DNA from 4 places in the Bradyrhizobium sp. BR 1432 genome. Region 1 is predicted to be linked to each of the others. Evidence: predicted binding sites of a transcription regulator. Region 1 holds the regulator's gene; each other region holds the start of a gene.
What was found. Region 1 encodes HrcA, which represses chaperone genes, less so after heat shock. Its sites were predicted from a motif close to GTTAGCACTCNCNNNNNGNGAGTGCTAAC; they were not measured.

Region 2: the regulator HrcA is predicted to act here: its motif matches at 2,295-2,323, upstream of ACSKB8_RS16290 (co-chaperone GroES).
Region 3: the regulator HrcA is predicted to act here: its motif matches at 1,811-1,839, upstream of ACSKB8_RS04750 (co-chaperone GroES).
Region 4: the regulator HrcA is predicted to act here: its motif matches at 1,708-1,736, upstream of ACSKB8_RS25845 (co-chaperone GroES).

The regions. Positions count from the first base shown of each region.
Region 1 is NZ_JBPUGF010000003.1:1,994,247-1,998,455, forward strand. Features, by position in the region: gene rdgB (RdgB/HAM1 family non-canonical purine NTP pyrophosphatase) at 1-214, opposite strand, end outside; gene rph (ribonuclease PH) at 225-938, opposite strand; gene hrcA (heat-inducible transcriptional repressor HrcA) at 1,107-2,195, shown strand; partial or broken gene grpE (nucleotide exchange factor GrpE) at 2,292-2,885, shown strand; gene pncA (bifunctional nicotinamidase/pyrazinamidase) at 2,982-3,704, opposite strand; partial or broken gene ACSKB8_RS09525 (hypothetical protein) at 3,978-4,209, opposite strand, start outside.
Region 2 is NZ_JBPUGF010000003.1:3,399,688-3,403,896, forward strand. Features, by position in the region: partial or broken gene ACSKB8_RS16275 (L,D-transpeptidase family protein) at 1-321, opposite strand, end outside; partial or broken gene ACSKB8_RS16280 (protein phosphatase CheZ) at 636-1,416, shown strand; gene ACSKB8_RS16285 (hypothetical protein) at 1,578-2,099, opposite strand; gene ACSKB8_RS16290 (co-chaperone GroES) at 2,416-2,712, shown strand; gene groL (chaperonin GroEL) at 2,856-4,209, shown strand, end outside.
Region 3 is NZ_JBPUGF010000003.1:1,006,607-1,010,815, forward strand. Features, by position in the region: gene ACSKB8_RS04745 (hypothetical protein) at 1,553-1,747, shown strand; gene ACSKB8_RS04750 (co-chaperone GroES) at 1,881-2,195, shown strand; gene groL (chaperonin GroEL) at 2,281-3,921, shown strand; gene ACSKB8_RS04760 (hypothetical protein) at 3,918-4,061, opposite strand; gene rpoN (RNA polymerase factor sigma-54) at 4,199-4,209, opposite strand, start outside.
Region 4 is NZ_JBPUGF010000003.1:5,381,592-5,385,800, reverse strand. Features, by position in the region: gene ACSKB8_RS25855 (O-linked N-acetylglucosamine transferase family protein) at 1-1,103, shown strand, start outside; gene ACSKB8_RS25850 (usg protein) at 1,111-1,398, opposite strand; gene ACSKB8_RS25845 (co-chaperone GroES) at 1,780-2,094, shown strand; gene groL (chaperonin GroEL) at 2,140-3,780, shown strand; gene ACSKB8_RS25835 (hypothetical protein) at 4,019-4,209, opposite strand, start outside.

The sequences.
Region 1 (4,209 bases):
CGAAGGACGGGAGCTTGGACGCCCGCGCCGCCGCGATCGCCTTGATCGCGGCATTGCTGCGGAAATCGTTGCCGGTCTCTTCGGGCTCGCCCAGGTCGAGCTCACCGGCCGACACCGCCTCGATGCCGTACGGTGCAAGCAGCTCCCGCATCTCGGCGAGCTTGCCGGGATTGTGGGTGGCGATGACGAGCTTGTCCGTGATTCGGCGGTGCATGGCCTATTGACTACGCCACAGCCAGTTTCTGCAAGTCTACCAGACGCGCGACGCCCTTGCGCGCCAGCGCCATCAGCGCCAGGAACTCGGTTTCGGTGAACGGCTCGCGTTCCGCGGTGCCCTGCACTTCGATGAGGCGGCCATCGCCGGTCATGACGAAATTGGCGTCGGTCTCGGCTTCCGAATCCTCGGCGTAGTCGAGATCGAGCACCGGCGTGCTATTGTAGATGCCGCAGGAGATCGCGGCGACGTTGTCGCGCAGCACGTTGGTCTTGATCATGTTGCGCGCCTTCATCCAGTTGATGCAATCGGCGAGCGCGACCCAAGCGCCGGTGATCGAGGCCGTGCGGGTGCCGCCGTCGGCCTGGAGCACGTCGCAATCGACCGTGATCTGGCGCTCACCGAGCGCTTCGAGGTCGACGATGGTGCGAAGCGAGCGGCCGATCAGGCGCTGGATCTCGACGGTGCGGCCGCTCTGCTTGCCGGCGGAGGCCTCGCGGCGGGTGCGTTCGGAGGTTGCGCGCGGCAGCATCCCGTATTCGGCGGTGACCCAGCCGCGGCCCTGGCCCTTCAGCCACGGCGGCAGGCGGTCTTCCAGCGTGGCGGTGACCAGCACATGGGTGTCGCCGAATTTCACCAGGCACGAGCCTTCCGCATATTCGACCACGCCGCGCTCCAGCGTCACGGGGCGCAATTCGTCGGGCGCACGGCGGCTTGGCCGCATGGGAAATCCTCCAAAACTCACGGGAAAAGGCTGTTCGCGGTGCTTGTAGGAGGGGCGAGGGTGGGCGGCAAGGTTTTTTCACCCCCTGATTTCGAGCCTGTAAACGCCACGCTTGTCAGAAGCGCCCGGGATGGACAAATTATGAGTATCTGAGAGGAGTTACCGTCTGTGGCCCATCACGATCCGATCCATCTGATCGCGCCGCGCGCAGGCCTCGCCCAGCTCAACGAGCGTTCCCGCGACATCTTTCGTCAAATTGTCGAAAGCTACCTCGCGACCGGCGAGCCGGTGGGCTCGCGCAACATCTCGCGCCTGATCGCGATGCCGCTGTCGCCGGCCTCCGTGCGCAACGTCATGGCCGATCTGGAACAGCTCGGCCTAATCTATGCGCCCCATACCTCCGCTGGCCGGCTGCCGACGGAACTCGGTCTGCGCTTCTTCGTCGATGCCTTGATGCAGGTCGGCGACCTCAACGAGGCCGAACGGCAATCCATTCAGAGCCAGCTCTCTTCCGTCGGCGAGGCGCAATCGGTCGAGGCGGCGCTGGACCAGGCCTTGATGCGGCTCTCGGGGCTGACCCGTGCCGCCGCAGTCGTGCTGACGCCGAAATCCAATGCGCGGCTCAAGCACATCGAATTCGTCCGCCTGGAACCGGAGAAGGCGCTGGTGATCCTGGTCGGCGAGGATGGCCAAGTCGAAAACCGCGTCCTGACGCTGCCGCCCGGAGTTCCCTCCTCGGCGCTCACCGAAGCCGGTAATTTCCTCAATGCGCGGATCCGCGGCCGCACGCTGGCCGAGGCGCGGCTCGAGCTGGAGACCGCACTCGGCGAGGCCCGCGCCGAGCTCGATCAGCTGACGCAAAAGGTGATCTCGGCTGGCATCGCAAGCTGGTCCGGCGGGGAGAACGAGGACCGCCAGCTCATCGTCCGCGGTCACGCCAATCTGCTGGAAGATCTGCACGCGCTGGAGGATTTGGAGCGGGTGCGCCTGTTGTTCGACGATCTCGAGACCAAGCGTGGCGTCATCGACCTGCTCGGCCGGGCCGAGACCGCCGAAGGCGTGCGAATTTTCATCGGAAGCGAGAACAAGCTGTTCTCACTGTCGGGTTCCTCCACCATCATCTCGCCCTATCGGGATGCCGCCGGCCATATTGTCGGCGTGCTCGGCGTGATCGGCCCGACGCGACTGAATTATGCCCGCGTGATCCCGACCGTGGACTACGCCGCCCGCATCGTCAGTCGCCTTTTGGGGGGCTGACCGGCGTTTCCTCCGATCACAGGCGCTTGATTTTCGTAAGCTTAGGCACGATATCCGGGCCAACAATCCCCTGAGACGAGTTCGAGAATAGAGCCGATGACCGATCAAGACCGGCAACCCGAAGACACGACCGCGCCCACCGGCGAGCCCGTGGTCTCGAAGCCCTACATCATGCCCGACGATCCCGAGCCGGGCTCGGTCGAGACGTTGCAGAAGGAATCCGCCGAGGCGCGCGACCGCATGCTGCGGACGCTGGCCGAGATGGAGAACTTGCGCAAGCGCACCACCAAGGAGGTCGCCGACGCCCGCCTCTACGGCATCACCGGCTTTGCCCGCGACGTGCTGGAGATCGCCGACAACCTCCAGCGCGCGCTCGATGCCGTTCCGGCCGAGGCCCGTGCGGCGGCCGATCCCGGCCTGACCTCGCTGATCGAGGGCGTCGAGCTCACCGAGCGCTCGCTGCTCAACGCGCTGGAAAAGCATGGCGTGAAGAAGTTCGATCCGCAGGGCCAGAAGTTCGACCCGAATTTCCAGCAGGCGATGTTCGAGGTCCCGGATGCGTCGGTGCCGTCGGGCACCGTGGTGCAAGTCGTGCAGGCCGGCTACACCATCGGCGAGCGTGTGCTGCGTCCCGCCCTGGTCGGTGTCGCCAAGGGCGGCGCGAAGGCTGCGCCCGCGGCCAACAACAACAATGAGTTCGAGCGGCGCGGCGAACTGAGTCTCACGGCTTCGCCGTCATTCCGGGTTCGACGCTTCGCATCGCCCCGGAATGACGGTGCGAAACTCTTACGCACTCACCGCGATATCCGCAGATTGAATCCGCTTCACGCCGGCCTTGGCCATATCGGCCCAGGCCTTTGCCAGCGAGCCCTGCGTGTCGATGCCGCGGCAGGCGTCCTCCACCACATAGACCTCGAAGCCCGCCTTGCGCGCATCGAGCGCCGTCCAGGCGACGCAGAAATCGGTCGCGAGGCCAGCGACGAAGACGCGCTTGATCTTGCGGCCCTTCAGATAGCCGGCAAGGCCCGTCGAGGTCTTGCCGTCGGCTTCGAGGAAGGCCGAATAGCTGTCGACGTCCCTGTGAAAACCCTTGCGGATGATGAGTTCGGCGTGCGGGATCGCAAGGTCCTTCGACAGCGCGGCACCTTCGGTGCCCTGCACGCAATGGTCCGGCCACAGCACCTGCTTGCCGTAGCGAAGATCGACGGTCTCGAACGGCTTCTTGCCGGAATGCACCGACGCGAACGAGATGTGGCCGGGCGTATGCCAGTCCTGCGTCATCACCACGTTCGCAAACGCTTTCGCGATCTTGTTGATGACAGGCACCACCTGCTCGCCTTCCTTCACCGCAAGGCTGCCGCCGGGCAGGAAGCAGTTCTGCACGTCGATCACGAGCAGCGCGGAGGCCTCGTCCGGCTTGATTGACGCGGCCGCAAACAGCGCGGTTGGAGCGAGGCCCGCGAGCGCCGTGGTCGCAAGCGTCGCCAACATGTGTCGCCGATCCAGCATCGTTCGTCTCCCCTCCAGGATGATCCACGGGAAGAAAGCCTAGTTCCGTTCGCATACGAACAGAAGCCCGAAAATGCAGCCGACATTGGTGAGTGGTTGGGCTTGGTCGGCGGGTTCGCTTAACCCCTCCCGCTTGCGGGAGAGGTCGCTGCGCTCACAGAGCGCGGCGGGTGAGGGCTCTCTCCACGTCGGGAATGTCCCCTTGCGGAGATACCCTCTCCCCAACCCTCCCCCGCGAGCGGGGGAGGGAGCGCATCCAGTTTGTGGATGCGACTAACCCTTCGGCTGGATGCCGTCGCGCACGGCGCGGAAGCGGGTGAAGGCGGCTTGCCACTGGTCGCGCGGGGCGCTGGCGATGATGCGCAGCGAGGCGCCGCCGGTCGAGAAGCGGATCCACTGCACCACGGTCACCGGCGTCTTGTCCTTGCCGCTGACGCCGTCGATCCGGGTCTCGAAACCCTGCTGGCCGTTGATGCGGATCGGCTCGGACATGGTGACGCGCGAC
Region 2 (4,209 bases), 1.4 Mb from region 1:
TGAACTCCGCCTTGCATCTGCGGCTCGCCCATCGGCGGCAGACGGCGCTGATCGTAATAGGCCGGCTGGCCGCCGATACCCCGGCTGCTGCGGCGCGTAGGCCGGACCGCGGCCGGGACCGTCACCGAACAGGAATTCGATGAAGCCGCCGCCCATGTTCGAGTTGGAGGCGACGCGCACCGGCGCCGGCGGCACCTGCGGCGCATAGAGCACCGCGGGCGGATCGTTCGACACGGTGTTATCGAAGGCGCTGGCGCTGTTGGCGCCGGCAATGAAGGTGCAAGCGCTGCCGAGCAGCGCGACAGACATTTTCTTGAACATCGACGTACTCTGTACTGTTTCGTCTAGATCACATGCGTCGGGGAAGGCGCCTGGCTGATCGGCCGCCGCGACGTGGTCAATAAAAAGCAAAAGCCGTTTTGTTTGGTAAACGTATCAAGCGTTTGGATTCACCACGTCGTCAAGCGCGGGCCAATTTGGCGATCAGCGTTTATTTTCGATGAACGCAGCGCAGCCATGGTTAATCGCTTCTTTGCACGCCGTCGCGCGATGCCGCACAACAGTTCCGGCTGTGAACTTCGTGTTAAATCGCTTCTGCCTACAAAGACGCGTGAATGAGGTGGGGGAGTATCCTGATGGCTGTTCACCGCAAGCGTTTTCGCGTCGAAGATATCGCCGGTGGCGAGATGCCGATTCTCTGACGTAACCGAAGAAGCAATCCCGATGCATAGCGAGATCATGGCCGAGCTGCGTGCGATCCGCGCACAGATGGCGAAGGGCACTGTGCCCCTGTCCGGCAGCGCAGCCATGGCGGCGATCGACGCCTCCACCGCCCACGAGCTCTCGGAAGCCCGTACCATGCTCGAGACCTACCGGGCGCAGATCGAGCAGTGCGAGAAGCTGAAGGTCGAGCTCGACCTCATCCACGACGCCATCGACCGCACCAAGCGCGAGATCGCGACGCTGCACGGCAAGAGCTTCGACGGCGGCGAGATGGCCAAGGTCAATGGCGAGCTCGGCGCGGTCGTCGGCGGCACCGAGCAGGCGACGCAGCAAATCCTCGAAGCCGCCGAGTCGATCGACCAGGCGGCCAGCGCGATGTCCAAGGTGCAATCGGCCGATCAGCAGAAGCGGCTCGCCGACGACATCCAGGAACGCGTCATCTCGATTTTCGAAGCCTGCAACTTCCAGGACCTGACCGGCCAGCGCATCAGCAAGGTCATGACCACGATGAAGTTCATCGAGCAGCACATCAATGCGATGATGGAGATCTGGGGCGGCGTCGACGCGATCAAGGCCCATGTGCCGGCGCCTGTCGACAGCCGCAGCGATGACGAAAAGCTCCTCAACGGCCCGAAGCTCGCCGGCGACGTCGGCCATGCCTCGCAGGACGACATCGACGCGCTGTTCGACTGAGCGGGCGTCGACTACGGAAAGACGAAACGCCGGCGCAAGCCGGCGTTTTTTTGTTTGCCGTCATTGCGAGCGTAGCGAAGCAATCCAGACCGTCACCGTGGAAAGACTTTGGATTGCTTCGCTACCGCTCGCAATGACGCGTGGTTAGGCCGGAATCCCGATCACGCCCTCGGCGCGCAGCGGACGTAGACCATGTTGCCGTAGCGGGTGGCGGCGTCCTTGTCGATGAAGCGGGTGATCAGCACGCGGCCATCGAAGGAGATGATCTCGCGGTCCTGCTCGCCCGGCGTCGGGCCGGCGGGTCCGATGTAGTTCTTGCCGCTCGGCGAGCCCTTCAGCCGCAGCTCCTGCGGGGTCGCCTGGTCGGCCAGATGCATGATCACGCCGCCGGAGGAGCCGGCGGTGATCACATAGGGATTCTTGCACTGCGCCCGGGCGGCAGCCTCGGTGCGGGCGCGGTCGGCCGGATTCTGGAACGAGGCGAGACCCCAGCGGCCGACGATCTCGTCGGAGCGGATCGTCGCGGGCATTTCCGGGCCGGTGCCGGGCTCAGCCTCGGGCGGCGGCGAAGACGACGAGAAGGACGGCAGGCTCATGCCGCCGCCGCAGGCGCCCAGCAATAGCGCCAGACAAGACGCGGCGGCCAGATTGGCAACCGTGCGCGCGCGAGCTGAACTGATCATGGCATTCCCCCGAACAAGACCATGGCCGCACCCCTCCCGCAGCCAAGCGCAAAACAGCCGCCGGAGCAATGCCGTCGTTTGATACGCCGGCGCCCCGAACGAGTTTCCAATGCCACCATCCTATATCCGCCTCACCAATCGCTTAACCACCTTTGCTTGACAGGATCGCGGCCAAGCCATATTTCCGGGCGCACTATTAGCACTCGGAAAGCCCGATTGCTAAGCGTGCCGTTCGATCCTCGGGAAGAGGGTGGACGGAAGCGCCGCCCCAACCCACTTCCACTACTTCCGAAGCGAGCCTCCAAAGGGAAACGTCATGGCTAAATCCAAATTTCGTCCGCTGCATGACCGTGTCGTGGTCAAACGTATCGACGCCGAGGAAAAGTCCAAGGGCGGCATCATCATTCCCGACACCGCCAAGGAAAAGCCCTCCCAGGGCGAAATCGTCGCCGTCGGCCCGGGCGGCCGCGACGAGACCGGCAAGCTGATCCCGATCGACCTCAAGGTCGGCGACCGCGTGCTGTTCGGCAAATGGTCGGGCACCGAGGTCAAGATCGAGAACGAAGAGCTCCTGATCATGAAGGAGTTGGACATCATGGGCGTGCTGGCCTAAGGCCATCCGTCTGAACGGCCGCTGAATGTCATGCCCGGATCGCGCGATCCGGGCATCCATCATTCCGCCGGGTTCGACTTGCGGACCCGGGATTGGTGCAACACAAGCGGCAGATACATCACGAAACACGAGGGATTGCAGAAATGGCTGCCAAAGACGTCAAGTTTTCCGGAGACGCGCGCGATCGCATGCTGCGCGGCGTCGACGTTCTCGCCAACGCCGTCAAGGTGACGCTCGGCCCGAAGGGCCGCAACGTCGTCATCGAGAAGAGCTTTGGCGCCCCCCGCATCACCAAGGACGGCGTCACCGTCGCCAAGGAGATCGAACTCGAGGACAAGTTCGAGAACATGGGCGCCCAGATGGTACGTGAGGTCGCCTCCAAGACCAACGACCTCGCCGGCGACGGCACCACCACCGCGACCGTGCTGGCCCAGGCCATCGTGCGCGAAGGCGCCAAGGCGGTTGCCGCCGGCATGAACCCGATGGACCTCAAGCGCGGCATCGATTCCGCGGTTGCGGCCGTGGTCAAGGACATCGAGAAGCGCGCCAAGCCGGTCGCCGCCTCCTCCGAAGTCGCCCAGGTCGGCACCATCTCGGCCAACGGCGATGCCGCCATCGGCAAGATGATCGCCCAGGCGATGCAGAAGGTCGGCAATGAGGGCGTCATCACCGTCGAGGAGAACAAGTCGCTCGACACCGAGGTCGACATCGTCGAGGGCATGAAGTTCGACCGCGGCTATCTCAGCCCCTACTTCGTCACCAATGCCGAGAAGATGACCGCCGAGCTCGAGGACGCCTACATCCTCCTGCACGAGAAGAAGCTCTCGGGCCTGCAGGCCATGCTGCCGGTGCTCGAAGCCGTGGTGCAGTCGGGCAAGCCGCTCGTCATCGTCGCCGAGGACGTCGAGGGTGAGGCGCTCGCCACCCTGGTGGTCAACCGCCTGCGGGGCGGCCTCAAGGTCGCCGCCGTCAAGGCGCCTGGCTTCGGTGACCGCCGCAAGGCCATGCTCGAGGACATCGCGGTTCTCACCGGCGGCCAGCTCATCTCCGAAGAGCTCGGCATCAAGCTCGAGAACGTCACGGTGAAGATGCTCGGTCGCGCCAAGAAGGTGGTGATCGACAAGGAGAACACCACGATCGTCAACGGTGCCGGCAAGAAGCCCGACATCGAGGCCCGCGTCGGCCAGATCAAGGCGCAGATCGAGGAGACCACCTCGGACTACGACCGTGAGAAGCTTCAGGAGCGCCTCGCCAAGCTCGCCGGCGGCGTCGCGGTGATCCGCGTCGGCGGCGCCACCGAGATCGAGGTCAAGGAGAAGAAGGACCGCGTCGAGGACGCGCTCAACGCCACCCGCGCCGCGGTGCAGGAAGGCATCGTTCCGGGCGGCGGCGTCGCGCTGCTGCGCGCCAAGAAGGCGGTCGGCCGCCTGTCCAACGACAATGCCGACGTCCAGGCCGGCATCAACATCGTGCTGAAGGCGCTGGAAGCCCCGATCC
Region 3 (4,209 bases), 990 kb from region 1:
GGCCATGCCAGCGTCCGTCGCGAGCGCTCAGCGCCTGATCGCGCTTCGCAAAGGGTTCGAGAAGGTGCAATAGCACGCGAGTGTTTTGAATCTCACACACTTGTGCGCCCTGTCAGACGTCGAACAAAGATCGAGCGGCTGGCGCAGTCGGATCTTGCCCGCACAGACAAGAACCAGAACTAGATTCGCTCCCGCCTGAACCTTGCTCCGCCCCGCACTCAAGCTAAGAGCTCGGTCACGAGCTCAGGCCAGCGACGAGGGCTCCGGCGCGAAACGCAACCGCGTTTCGGAAGGTTTGGGGTCTCGATCGCCTGACCAGTCTGCCGCAGTCATTTCGATTGGCCAACATGGATAAATCTATGCAACGAGCAGAGAACACCTAGGAGTGCAAAAAGAGGTCAGCTGACGCACTATCGAGATTGACGACCGCATTGAGCGGGGCGGACGAACGGCGAAAATCGAGTCATCGTTGCTGATCGATGGGCTTCGCACCACATCTTTCGCCTTGCCTGCAATTCTCTTTGCCCGTCACTTGCGCCCGTTGTCATGACAGTCGGCATTTCTTCCCTGCGCACGGCCGGAGCACCCGATGACCCGACAGCATACAACCTAACGCTACGGCCGATTCAACCCTCATGCGGGCCATCCTGGTGTGAGATAGTTGCAGTAGCTGCATTATCGGATTGTTTGCTACCTTCAAACTCGCATCACCGACCTCCCAGGGTGATGCGGGGGCGGACTCGGCGTTTGATCCGATCCAGTCGTCGGTGCCGCCCCTCACTCCACTCTTTGTGACCCGTCTTAAGAAGGTGCGGTGAAACCGGGGGCGGCCGCATCTCGCTGCCTCCCGAAGGCCGATCTAATCGCAATGTGGGACACGAAACGCATGCGTATACGATTATCGGCATCACCGCAGAAGAACAGTAGATGAAGCGCGATAGATTTTTGAGTGAGTGCTGATGTCGTCTGATTCAGCTCCCCCGCTCGGCCGAGGCATGAGGCACGGGACGTGCCGATCAGCTTTTACCAGGATTTTGCACCACCTTCCGAGTCCGGAATAACGCGGCCAGGATCACTCAGGCGAGCGCCGTTGCCGCTTTGCGAACTGACAAGCCATAGCGCAAGGCTGTGCACGTGAGGACTTGCTCGTGGTCCCACGATTTACCTTCACCAGCAGAGGCGGCCAGAACCTGTACGATGCTGAAAGCATTGCTTCATTGAGCGACGGTCCGATCGTTGGTTGGTCTCCTGCCACTGAATGCGTTCGAGCCGCGCGTTTGGTTCACTCCTTGAAGAGGTCGCCGCCGGCTCCTGACCGTCAGCTCCAGTCAACTACCAAGGTTAGCGATTGAGCGAGATGAAACGAGGCTCTTATTTTTCACGATCGGCTTGCTTAGAATGAGAGGGCATCACCGAACTTGTTCACGCTCCCTCGCTGTTGCGGACAAGTCGCGGTAACTCGATGAGAATACGATCCAATGAAGCAAGCCCGGCGAACGCCTGTTACGCAGCGCCTTAATCCGCGCTAGGGTTCGCTTCGGCCGGAGCCGGTATCTGCGCAGTCAATGAGACCAAGCTGAGTGGCTTTAGCAGCACTAAGGTTCTCGAGCGTACCAATCTCTGGGCGTTCTTCCAGGCCGAGAGCATCCGCTGCGAAGTCGTTCAGACCTCGGCCGAGCACGGCAATCTCACACTGCGGGCGGATCAGTTAGCTTCGATAAATGATTCTGGCGGAGACGACTTCTGAGTGTGATTTTTTGCTGGCACCTCTTGCTCCCGTAGAAGCCCGTCCTATTTCAGCTGCGCCTGCGCTAGTACTCGCAGGCATCGATTGCTAACAAGATTGAAATCTCAACTCGTGCAAATGTTAGGAGGACTGCATGCACTTCCGTCCGCTTCATGACCGCGTCGTGGTCAAGCGCATCGACGCAGAAGAGAAGACCGCTGGCGGCATCATCATTCCCGATACGGCCAAGGAAAAGCCCTCCCAGGGCGAAGTCATCGCCGTTGGCCCAGGTGGCCGCGACGAGAGCGGCAAGCTGATCCCGATCGATCTCCAGGTCGGTGATCGTGTGCTGTTCGGCAAGTGGTCGGGCACCGAGGTCAAGATCGACGGCCAGGAGCTGTTGATCATGAAGGAAAGCGACGTCATGGGCGTGCTCACCGACGTGTCGGCCAAGAAGAAGGTCGCTTAATCCAACCGCTCGCACTGCTCACCCCTGAGGAGCGCCTGCCGGGCGCCTCGCCAAGGGTGAGATAAGACAACTCAGGGAAATCAATATGTCAGCTAAAGAAGTGAAATTCGGCGTTGACGCCCGCGATCGCATGCTGCGCGGCGTCGACATCCTCGCCAATGCCGTGAACGTCACGCTCGGCCCGAAGGGTCGTAATGTCGTGCTCGACAAGTCGTTCGGCGCGCCCCGCATCACCAAGGACGGCGTCACTGTCGCCAAGGAGATCGAGCTCGACGACAAGTTCGAGAACATGGGCGCCCAGATGGTACGCGAAGTGGCCTCCAAGTCCGCTGATGCTGCCGGCGACGGTACCACCACCGCGACCGTGCTCGCGGCTGCGATCGTCCGTGAAGGCGCCAAGGCCGTTGCCGCTGGCATGAACCCGATGGATCTCAAGCGCGGTATCGACCTCGCCGTAGACGCCGTCGTTGCGGACCTCCAGAATAACTCCAAGAAGGTCACCTCGAACGAGGAGATCGCCCAGGTCGCCACGATTTCGGCCAATGGCGACGCCGAGATCGGCAAGTTCCTCGCCGACGCCATGAAGAAGGTCGGCAACGAGGGTGTCATCACCGTCGAGGAAGCCAAGTCGCTCGAGACCGAGCTCGACGTCGTCGAGGGCATGCAGTTCGACCGCGGCTACATCTCGCCCTACTTCGTCACCAATGCCGACAAGATGCGCGTTGAGATGGACGACGCCTACATTCTCATCAACGAGAAGAAGCTCTCTTCGCTGAACGAGCTGCTGCCGCTGCTCGAGGCCGTGGTGCAGACCGGCAAGCCGCTGGTCATCGTCGCCGAGGACGTCGAAGGCGAAGCCCTTGCGACCCTGGTCGTGAACCGCCTGCGCGGCGGCCTGAAGGTCGCGGCCGTCAAGGCTCCGGGCTTCGGCGATCGCCGCAAGGCCATGCTGCAGGACATCGCGATCCTGACCGGCGGCCAGGCGATCTCGGAAGATCTCGGCATCAAGCTCGAGAACGTCACGCTCAACATGCTTGGTCGCGCCAAGAAGGTGATGATCGACAAGGAGAACACCACGATCGTCAACGGCGCCGGCAAGAAGGCCGACATCGAGGCGCGCGTGGCCCAGATCAAGGCGCAGATCGAGGAGACCACCTCGGACTACGACCGTGAGAAGCTCCAGGAGCGTTTGGCCAAGCTCGCCGGCGGCGTCGCGGTGATCCGCGTCGGCGGCGCGACCGAGGTCGAGGTGAAGGAGCGCAAGGATCGCGTTGATGACGCGATGCATGCGACCCGCGCGGCCGTGGAAGAAGGCATCCTGCCGGGCGGCGGCGTCGCCCTGCTCCGTGCCTCCGAGCAGCTCAAGGGCCTGCGCACCAAGAACGACGACCAGAAGACGGGCGTCGAGATCGTGCGCAAGGCGCTGTCCTGGCCGGCCCGCCAGATCGTGATCAACGCCGGTGAAGACGGCTCGGTGATCGTCGGCAAGATTCTCGAGAAGGATCAGTACGCCTACGGCTTCGACTCGCAGGCCGGCGAGTACGGCAACCTCGTCACCAAGGGCATCATCGACCCGACCAAGGTCGTGCGCACCGCGATCCAGAACGCCTCCTCCGTGGCGGCGCTCTTGATCACCACCGAGGCCATGGTCGCCGAGCTGCCGAAGAAGGCCCCTGCCGGCCCCGCAATGCCCCCGGGCGGCGGCATGGGCGGCATGGATTTTTAAAGTCCGACGCTCTCAATGAAATGCGAAACCCCGGCAGCGATGCCGGGGTTTTGCTTTTCAGCTCGCTTCCTGTGGGTCATTGACCAGAGGATGCGACTGACGCGCCCGATGAGGTTGTCCATGGACACCTCGCCGATCATGGAGCTGTCCGGCGAGTTTGTCCCTATTGTTTACGAATGCTGGCTGGCCGGTGAGACGAGCGTGTTATCGCAATAACCCGTCTCCCAGCTAACTCAACGGCTCGCTTGGTTGATGCCTAGCGTTGAGACGCGCGCAATCAGGCCGGCT
Region 4 (4,209 bases), 3.4 Mb from region 1:
GCGATCTGGATCGCCGTCTGGTGCTTGGCTATGTCTCGTCGGATTTTAACGCGCATTCGGCCGCGTTCGTTTTCAAGCCAGTCCTGCAACACCATGACCGGGCGCAGTTCGAGATCGTGTGCTACTCTTGTTCGTCAAAAGTGGATGCGACGACCGGCGAATTTCAAGGGTTCGCCGATCGCTGGCGCGACGCCTCGCAATGGACCGACGATCGCCTCGCCGCTCAGATCCGCGCCGATGGCGTCGATATCCTGATCGATCTGTCCGGCCATACCAGAGGAAACCGGCTCGGCGTGTTCGCGCGCAAGCCGGCACCGATCCAGGTGCATGGTTGGGGCCACGGCACTGGCACGGGGCTGCCAACGATCGATTATCTGTTCTCGGACCCCGTCGCGATTCCTTTCGCGGTTCGGCATCTGTTTGCGGAGACCGTTGTCGACCTGCCGTGCTTCGTGACGCTGGCGCCACTGCCGGCTGGGATTGCTCGGGCGGAGGCGCCGGCGCTCTCGAACGGCTTCGTCACATTCGGTGTCTTCAACCGCATCAGCAAGATTTCGGACGAGGCGGTGGAAGTCTGGTCCAGGATTCTCGAGCGGGTGCCGGGTTCGCGACTTCTGATCAAGGATGTTGCGCTGGACGATCAACTGGTCCGCGACAATCTGCTGGCGCGGTTTGCGGCTTGCCGATTGCCGGCCGAACGCGTCGATCTGCTCGGAGCCACCTTGCGAAGCGAACATCTGGCATCGTTCAATCGCGTCGACATTGCGCTCGACACCTTCCCACAGAATGGCGGCGTCAGCACACTGGAAGCCTTGCAGATGGGGGTGCCAGTGGTGGCGAAGCTCGGGACCAGTCTGCCCAGCCGTGCCGGCGGCGCCATCCTCACCGCGCTTGGCCTGCCGAACTGGGTCGCGGATGGCAATGAGGCCTATATCGAAATCGCAGCTAGCGGTGCGGCGCAGATCGGCGACCTCGACAAGCTGCGCCGCGAACTGCCCGGACAGATCGACGCTGCTGCCGCCGGCAATCCTGCCTCATACGCGCGAGCGGTGGACGAGGCCTATCGCGCGATGTGGAAAAGCTATTGCAACGGCGGCGTCTGATCTCTCCTCAATGCAGCCGGAACACGCCATCTACGGCGCGCAGCTCGGCCGGCTTGATCAGCTTGGAATGCGCCACCGTCACCGAGAACAAGGGCCCGTCGAGCTTTTCCTGCCAGAAGGCGAGGAAATCCTTCAGCGCCGGAAATTTCGGAAACATGTCGTAGTTCTGCCAGACGTAAGTCTGGAGCAGCGAGGGATGATCCGGCATCCGATAGAGAATTTGCGCCGTCGTCAGCCCGTAACCCAGCATCTGTTTCCGGAAATCCTCGGAAACGCCCCCACTCCGCAGTCCCATGCCAACCTCCTTTGCAGGAGCGCATTGAAGGGGGCGGCCTGGTCGGTGTGTGCTTGACGAGCCACCCGGTACTGATGCGCTCACATGAGAGAAATGTGACGCAAACTGACAATTCATCTCAAGCCCAAAAGTTTAACAAGCTGTTGAAATTCAATGCGTTAGCAGCAGACGCGGCTCCGTGCTAATACGGGCCCGGCGCGCCGTTAACGATGGAAAAGAGATTCTGGCAGTCCGCGCTTCCGGGTGCTAATTTTTCTGCTAGAAGCCCTTGCCCCCGCAAAATTCCCGTCCTATTTCTGCCTCGCTCGTGCTAGCACTCGCGGGCAACGACTGCTAACCATCTAAAAATCCTCAACTCGTGCAATTGCTTAGGAGGACTGCATGAAATTCCGTCCGCTTCACGACCGCGTCGTGGTCAAGCGCATCGACGCAGAAGAGAAGACCGCTGGCGGCATCATCATTCCCGACACTGCCAAGGAAAAGCCCTCCCAGGGCGAAGTCATCGCCGTCGGCCCCGGTGGCCGCGACGAAGCCGGCAAGCTGATCCCGATCGACCTCAAGATCGGCGACCGCGTGCTGTTCGGCAAGTGGTCCGGCACCGAAGTCAAGATCGACGGCGAAGACCTGCTGATCATGAAGGAAAGCGACATCATGGGCGTCCTCGACGTCCCCGCTTCCAAGAAGAAGGCGGCCTAAGAGCCTCTCTTTCCCTCCAGTCAAACACCTCAAGGAAAATTCCAGATGGCAGCCAAAGAAGTCAAATTCTCGGTTGAAGCGCGCGACAAGATGTTGCGCGGCGTCGACGTCCTCGCCAATGCGGTGAAGGTCACGCTCGGTCCGAAGGGCCGCAACGTCGTGCTCGACAAGTCGTTCGGCGCTCCCCGCATCACCAAGGACGGCGTCACCGTCGCCAAGGAGATCGAGCTCGACGACAAGTTCGAGAACATGGGCGCCCAGATGGTGCGCGAAGTCGCCTCCAAGTCCGCTGACGCGGCCGGCGACGGCACCACCACCGCCACCGTGCTGGCCCAGGCGATCGTGAAGGAAGGCGCGAAGTCCGTTGCCGCCGGCATGAACCCGATGGACCTCAAGCGCGGTATCGACCTCGCGGTCGAAGCCGTGGTTGCGGACCTCCAGAAGAACTCCAAGAAGGTCACCTCGAACGACGAGATCGCCCAGGTCGGCACCATCTCGGCCAACGGCGACCAGGAGATCGGCAAGTTCCTCTCCGACGCCATGAAGAAGGTCGGCAACGAGGGTGTCATCACCGTCGAGGAAGCCAAGTCGCTCGAGACCGAGCTCGACGTCGTCGAGGGCATGCAGTTCGACCGCGGCTACATCTCGCCCTACTTCGTCACCAACGCCGACAAGATGCGCGTTGAGATGGACGACGCCTACATCCTCATCAACGAGAAGAAGCTCTCCTCGCTGAACGAGCTGCTGCCTCTGCTCGAGGCCGTGGTGCAGACCGGCAAGCCGCTGGTCATCGTCGCCGAGGACGTCGAAGGCGAAGCCCTTGCGACCCTGGTCGTGAACCGCCTGCGCGGCGGCCTCAAGGTCGCGGCCGTCAAGGCTCCCGGCTTCGGCGATCGCCGCAAGGCCATGCTGCAGGACATCGCGATCCTGACCGGCGGCCAGGCGATCTCGGAAGATCTCGGCATCAAGCTCGAGAACGTCACGCTCAACATGCTCGGTCGCGCCAAGAAGGTGATGATCGACAAGGAGAACACCACGATCGTCAACGGCGCCGGCAAGAAGGCCGACATCGAGGCGCGCGTGGCCCAGATCAAGGCGCAGATCGAGGAGACCACCTCGGACTACGACCGTGAGAAGCTCCAGGAGCGTCTGGCCAAGCTCGCCGGCGGCGTCGCGGTGATCCGCGTCGGCGGCGCGACCGAGGTCGAGGTGAAGGAGCGCAAGGATCGCGTTGATGACGCGATGCATGCGACCCGCGCGGCCGTGGAAGAAGGCATCGTCCCGGGCGGCGGCGTCGCCCTGCTCCGTGCCTCCGAGCAGCTCAAGGGCCTGCGTACCAAGAACGACGACCAGAAGACCGGCGTCGAGATCGTGCGCAAGGCGCTGTCGGCGCCCGCTCGCCAGATCGCGATCAACGCCGGTGAAGACGGCTCGGTGATCGTCGGCAAGATCCTGGAGAACAAGGCCTACAATTACGGCTTCGACTCCCAGACCGGCGAATATGCCGACCTCGTCAAGAAGGGCATCATCGACCCGACCAAGGTGGTCCGTACCGCGATCCAGAACGCAGCCTCGGTTGCCGCGCTTCTGATCACCACGGAAGCGATGGTCGCCGAGCTGCCCAAGAAGGGCGGCGCCGGTCCGGCGATGCCCCCCGGCGGCGGCATGGGCGGCATGGACTTCTAAGGTCCGGCCACTCTGGCAAACGACGAAATGCGAAGCCCCGGCAGCGATGCCGGGGTTTTTGTTTGGTAGTCAGGCCAATCCGGAAGCAAGAGTTAAGCTCGCTTCTCCAAGTCTACTTTTGCGTAGAGTCGATGAGCCTCGGCAGCAGCGCTTATCAAGAAATCTCTAGCGTACGTGGTGACAAGTCTTGGATAGTCGTTACTGATTGTGAGCCGGTCGCCAAGATCACTTGTAGCAACTACAATTTCGTCGAACGGCAATTTCCGTTTCTGTCGACGATTGACGTGCGATAGTAAGACAACGTGAATACATCGATGCCTGATGACACGAGGAATGCCAACATTTTGGAAGTCCCTCGTCCCTTCGCATCCACCAGAGACAATTTCGACCTTTGCTCAATCAATCGCACCAATCGCAAGCAATAGGATT